DNA from 2 places in the Shewanella vaxholmensis genome. Region 1 is predicted to be linked to the other one. Evidence: predicted binding sites of a transcription regulator. Region 1 holds the regulator's gene; the other holds the start of a gene.

Region 1 (3,421 bases):
CACCGTAAGGCAGTACTTTTTCAATACCGTTTTTGCCTAACAGCACAGGTTGTGCGAAGAACTCTGCGTGCTCGCTACCGCCGTCAACATAGGCGCATTCAACGATGTTAGCTTCGCCTTGCAGACCACGAACCAAAGACAGACCGAAACGGCAAGCCGCTTGACCCATAGACAGAGTCGCGCTACCGCCACCGGCTTTAGCTTCAACCACTTCTGTACCCGCGTTTTGGATGCGAGTAGTCAGACTTGCCACTTCTTCGTCAGTGAAAGTCACGCCTTCAACTTGAGACAGTAATGGCAGAATGGTCACGCCGCTGTGGCCGCCGATCACATTGACTTTAACGTCAGCAACGTTCAGGCCTTTTAATTCGGCGATGAAGGTTTCAGAACGGATCACGTCTAGAGTCGTGATACCGAACAGACGGTTCTTATCGTAAACACCCGCTTTCTTCATCACTTCTGCAGCGATAGCGACAGTAGTGTTGACTGGGTTAGTGATAATGCCAACCAAAGCCGTAGGGCAAGTTGCAGCTACTTTTTCGATCAGGTTGCGAACGATACCGGCATTGATATTGAACAGATCTGAACGATCCATACCAGGCTTACGCGCAACACCAGCAGAAATTAGAACAACGTCAGCACCCACTAGGGCAGGCGTTGGATCTTCACCAGCAAAACCTTTGATTTCAACAGCAGTAGGGATGTGGCTCAAGTCAACCGCAACACCCGGAGTCACCGGTGCGATATCATATAGAGACAAATGTGAACCCGCAGGCAGTTGAGTTTTTAACAGTAGGGCAAGAGCCTGGCCGATACCACCAGCAGCACCAAGTACAGCAACTTTCATAGTTATCTCCGTTATTTCTCGGATATGTGTGACATGGATCTAATTTACGTTGGCGTCACATTACTGGAATGTCACAACAATTTCAATTATCCCTTAGTCGTGGGACAAAAGAATTCCGGAATAAGTTAGAAGCAATGTAGAACAATTACTCAAATTGGTATTTTTAAGCCCCCAGCAAACGCTTAACCACAGGGAGTTAGTGAATTTTTATTCAACCAATCTGGTTATTTGTTGACAATTTTTCTAAAAATATTCAAAATGGGCCTGTTTTTTTGAATAACGAATAATAATATTATGCAAACGACCAAGAATCAGGATGACCTTGTTAGAATTTTTAAGTCGATTTTAAAAGAAGAGCGCTTTGGCTCTCAAAGTGAAATCGTCACCGCCTTGCAAGCTGAAGGCTTTGGTAATATTAACCAATCAAAAGTATCACGCATGCTCAGCAAGTTCGGCGCAGTGCGGACTCGCAACGCTAAGCAAGAGATGGTGTATTGCTTACCAGCCGAATTAGGCGTACCCACCGCGGGTAGCCCACTGAAGAATTTGGTACTCGACGTCGATCATAACCAAGCAATGATTGTCGTGCGAACTAGCCCAGGAGCTGCGCAGCTGATTGCCCGTTTATTGGATTCTATCGGTAAACCAGAAGGCATTTTGGGCACAATTGCTGGTGATGACACTATCTTTATTTGTCCATCGAGCATCCAAGATATCGCCGATACCTTAGAAACCATCAAATCTTTATTCAATTACGCAGAATAAAAAAACAGGTCAGCTTGCTGACCTGTTCTATTTCATCTGTACGCATTTCTGTCCAATCTTGCGCTGATTATTTGGCCATTGTCCCGATTACGTTACACATTTAAGCCAATCTCGCGCGCACCGATGTTTATACGCTAAGGTCAGTAAGCCACACTGATGCGCTGATTTACGTGAGTGCCCTGTTCGGCTTCATCTAACATGGCTTTAGCGTAATCTGTAACAGAAATGCGGCTGCGACCATTGGCATCGGTAAAGAAGCTGTCGCCACCAAGGCGATATGGGCCTTCACTCTCACCAGGATAAATCTCAGCGGCTGGGCTCACAAAGGTCCAATTAATTGCAGTTTGCGCCGCACGGAATACCTGCAAAGCTTCACCCTGAGCTAACGCTTCATCTTTATATGCTGCGGGGAAATCTGGGCTAGAAACCAGAGTCACACCCGGTGCCACTTCTAAACTCCCTGCACCACCAACCCACAATAAACGTGGCACCTTAGCGTTAGGCAGCACATCCAGTAAATACTGAACCGTACTCGCCACTAGGCCATGATTTTGTTGTGCGCGGCCACCAACAGCGGCAATGACAACATCTACGCCAGCAAAGGTTTGCGCAACTAATGGCTGCTCTAAATCCACAGCATGCACAACCACGTCAGTAGCGGATAACTTACTCGGATCACGCACTAACGCTGTTACTTGGTGCCCACGGCTCAATGCTTCTTTTAAAATTGCACCACCAATCCAACCTGTTGCACCTAAAATTGCGATTTTCATTTCGTTAACTCTCTCTGATGATTTACATTGAAGCCAGTTTACTTGCAGTGATTCACGTGATAAACATCAATAAATGAGCATTATTGTTTCAGTTTGAGGTACTAATATGGATAAAATTGCCGCAATACGCAGTTTCGTCGAAGTGGCAAACTGTGGCAGCTTTACCAAAGCTGCCGAGCATTTAGACCTCAGCCGCCTGCAGGTATCCCGCCATATTCAAGAAGTGGAGCAGTGGTTGAGTTTACGCTTACTACACCGTACCACCCGCAGCGTCAGCCTGACTTTGCAAGGCGAAGAAGCGCTGCAATTTTGCCAGCGGATCTTAAGTGAAGTCGCCGCCATGGAAAGCCGCGCCCACAGCCATAACAGTGAACTGGTGGGCAGTATTCGCATCGCCACACCGATTGGCCTTGGACAGCACAGCCTGTTTGATGTCGTCGACCGCTTTATTAAAATTCACCCTAAGGTCAGCATTCAGCTGGTGATGTCAGACAGTTTTGCCCAATTGGTGGATGAGCGAGTCGATGTGGCATTGCGCTATACCGAGCAGCCCGATGATAATTTGATTGCCCGCCGTTTAATGACCATAGATGCCGTGATCTGTGCTGCGCCGAGCTACCTTGATAGCAACACACCACTTGTCGAGCCCATCGATCTACTGGCTCACAACTGCCTGATACACTCGGCGCAACAAAATTGGCCTTTCCTGAAAGAGCTGCAAGCCGAGCATGTAAAAGTCACAGGTAATCTTAAAGCCAACGATATGGGCGTATTGGTGAGTGCGGCGCTGCGGGGACATGGCATAGTGCGTTTGCCCTGTGACTTAGCCAATCAATACCTTGCCAGTGGCCAGCTCAAAGAAGTGTTACCCAACTTTACGACGCCAGGCCAAACCCTGTGGGCTGTGTACTTGTCCCGCAGTTATCAGCAAAATCTGGTGCGCGCCTTTATCGATTTCACTGCCCAGCAATGGCAACTCGATATCAAAAAATGGCTCCCTGCGCATTAGCATAAAAAACGCACTTAGGCGTTAGCG
Region 2 (3,421 bases), on a different contig from region 1:
AATTGAAATCCCGGCATGCCTATGCCGTTGGTTTTAAAGCTCGGAGTCAATTCTGCCTCTTGTTGCAAATCGACCATGCGTGCCTCGGCGGGCAATAAATCCGCGCGGGATAACTGCACTTTATAGAAGGGCACATCCAAGGTAAGCTCAGTATCGGTTAACACTAACTCGGCACTATTAGACTGATAAAATACCCAAGAAAATCCGCCCATCATCACCAGCAATATGCCTAAACTCGCTGACTTCGCTATCTTTGGCATATTTTTTAGCCATAACATCAGCAAGATACCCGCTAAACCGAGCAATAAGACGATAAAACTAAAGATAGAGGTTTGGGTTAAAGGGGCGAGTTCAAAAAATTGAGGACTCATTGGCAGTATCTCCCGTGCAGTGAAGTCTTAATCTGCCAACAAAGACATATTATGTCAATAAAAATGCCAGCGCTAATATGAGTACTAGGCTGGCATTGATTGGATTGATTTAGAACGGCTTAGAGATCGAGCGCGAGAATTTTGGAGCGGCGTTGATAGTTATACAACTGCTTTTTCTTCTGTGGCAGTGCTTCAACATCTTCAATCACAAAACCATGCTCGAGGAACCAGTGAATGCTCCGTGTTGTCAGCGCAAACAAGCGTGAATAACCGCGGTTTCTGGCCTGATTGATAATGTTCTTCAGCAGTAAGCTCCCTCTGTCGGCATCGCGATAATCTGGATGCACCACCAAACAGGCAAACTCGCCCGCATTGTCCTCTTCAAAAGGATAAAGCGCAGCGCAACCAATCACTAAACCATCACGTTCAATCAACATGAACTGTTCAATTTCAATCTCAAGCTGCTCACGACTACGACGCACCAGAATGCCTTGCTCCTCCAATGGACGAATAAGGTTCAGTACACCGCCAATATCGGCGATCGACGCACAGCGTAAACGCTCGGCACTCTCAGTCACGATTTGCGTGCCTATCCCTTCGCGAGAAAACAGTTCCTGCAGTAAAGCGCCATCTTCGAGGTAGCTAACTAAGTGACAACGCGGCACACCATTGCGGCAAGCATCAATACTCGCTTTCAAGAAAGCCATAGTGCCAATGCAGGCAGAACCTTGCTCGGCCAGCTTGTTCATGATGTTTTGCGCATCGTTCGGCATCAACTCGGCAATGACATCGCCATTGCGATCGAGAATACCGTTCTGTGAGCTAAAACCGATCATCTTATCTGCTTTGAGTTTGATCGCCACCTGGGTCGCGATTTCCTCGGCGGTCAGATTAAAACTTTCACCCGTCACAGAAGCCGCAATCGGCCCCATCAACACGATGCAGTGATTATCTAACTGACGTTTTAAGCCTTGCACATCAATACGACGCACTTTGCCACTCAGGCAAAAATCCACACCATTGTCGACACCAAGAGGTTGAGCAATCACAAAGTTGCCGCTCACTAAGTTAATTTGCGCGCCTTGCATCGGCGTATTGCTTAAGCTCATGGATAAACGCGCTGTGATATCAAATTGCAGTGCACCCGCAACTTGCTTGATCACTTTGAGCGAGTCTTCATCCGTGATACGCACACCTTCGTGGTAGGCAGGTTCAATACCGTTGACGGCTAATGCAGCATCAATCTGCGGTCTAGCGCCATACACTAACACCACTTTAATCCCTAAACTGTGCAGCAGGGCAACATCATTTAAGATGGCGCGGAAGTGATTTTGAGCCAAAGCTTCACCACCCAGCATGACCACAAAAGTTTTACCTCTGTGAGCATTAACATAGGGGGCAGAGTGACGAAATCCATCAACCAATTCAGTGGTACGCACGCGTTATTTACACCTCATTTTTGAGCTGGCAGCGTCACGATGACATGCCAGGAATGAATCGCTAACTTTCGCGTATGGTATTGCATTTTAATTCACACATAAAGAATTTATTCTCACTAAAGTGCAGTTTTAATGATTTAAAGTGCTTAGAACCGCACTATTTTATATTTTCAGCAAGTGTTCACACTTTTTTAACTTCACAGGGGATGATTCAGCGGCTTAAGTTTGCGAGGCAATTATCTCAACTTGATGACTAACTACTAAAAAAAGCGCAAAAAAAAAGCCCCTTAAATAAGGGGCTTTTCTCGAAACACTAACCAAGGATTACTTGATTTTTGCTTCTTTGTAGATAACGTGCTGACGAATAACTGGATCAAATTTTTTGATTTCCATTTTTTCAGGCATGTTACGCTTGTTTTTTTCAGTTGTGTAGAAGTGACCAGTTTTAGCTGTAGAAACTAATTTGATCTTCTCACGATTACCTTTAGCTTTAGCCATGATCTATTATACCTTCTCGCCACGAGCACGAAGTTCAGCAACAACAACTTCGATACCTTTTTTGTCGATCAGACGAATACCTTTAGTAGATACACGTAACTGTACGAAACGCTTTTCTTCTTCTAACCAAAAACGGTGGTTTTGTAGGTTAGGTAAAAAACGACGACGGGTCGCGTTTTTTGCGTGCGAACGGTTGTTACCAACCATCGGCTTCTTGCCAGTAACTTGGCATACTCTTGACATGTCAATCTTCTCCAAAAACAATTTTAACGCTCGAGCATTAATGTGCCTCGTATGGCCGTCGCCCGAGGCACAAAGAGGGCGCATTTTATACACGATCACAGAGTGAAGATCAAGTGTTAGATTAATTAATCCAGCCTCGTTCTGCAAAAGAAACTATCTCTCGATCACCTACAACCATATGGTCCAATAAGGATACGTCTATGGTTGCTAACGCATTTTTTAATCGCTCAGTTATTCGTCGGTCAGCCTGACTGGGCTCGGCAATACCAGACGGATGATTATGACAAACTATAACTGCTGCGGCCTTTTTCTCCAGCACTAAGCTCACCACTTCACGTGGGTACACTGAGGCTGAGTCTATTGTGCCGCGGAATAATTCGACAAATTGAATCACTCTATGCTGGCTATCCAGCAGTAAAACTGCGAACACTTCATAGGAGCGATCGGCCAATTGTCTCATTAAATAGTCCCGAGTTAAATCGGGATTTGTTAAAACTTGACCTCTTTGCAGATTTTCCTGCGCTACACGCCGCGCTAATTCGGCAGCAGCTTGAAGCTGGGCGTATTTTACAGGTCCTACGCCCGGAAGTCGACATACCTGATTTCGAGGCGCACAAAGCAGGTTTCTGAGGCCGCCAAACTCGCTAATAAGCGACCTTGCAAGGTCAACCGCATTTAATCCCGCTAAACCGTTCCGCAGTAATACCGCCAATAACTCCGCATCCGACAACTGCCCCGCCCCTTTTTGTAACAGTTTATCTCTGGGACCTTCCCCCTCAGGCCAATCTTTAATTCCCATGCGACCTCCCTGTCATCTCACATATTTTCACTTTACTGAGTATGGACGAGATTTTTTGAACTGGGAGAGTC

Evidence for each region. Region 1 encodes ArgR, which controls arginine synthesis, uptake and breakdown. Its sites were predicted from a motif close to ANTGAATANNTATTCANT; they were not measured.
Region 2: argA (amino-acid N-acetyltransferase) is a predicted target of ArgR. The motif match lies at 1,890-1,907, and genes of this name have one in related genera.

The regions. Positions count from the first base shown of each region.
Region 1 covers NZ_JAUOEV010000010.1:95,753-99,173, forward strand. The annotation lists gene mdh (malate dehydrogenase) at 1-847, opposite strand, end outside; gene argR (transcriptional regulator ArgR) at 1,142-1,612, shown strand; gene Q4Q46_RS10800 (NAD(P)-dependent oxidoreductase) at 1,753-2,385, opposite strand; gene Q4Q46_RS10805 (LysR family transcriptional regulator) at 2,492-3,394, shown strand.
Region 2 covers NZ_JAUOEV010000019.1:39,220-42,640, forward strand. The annotation lists gene Q4Q46_RS15755 (PH domain-containing protein) at 1-371, opposite strand, end outside; gene argA (amino-acid N-acetyltransferase) at 491-1,810, opposite strand; gene rpmG (50S ribosomal protein L33) at 2,135-2,308, opposite strand; gene rpmB (50S ribosomal protein L28) at 2,315-2,551, opposite strand; gene radC (RadC family protein) at 2,673-3,350, opposite strand.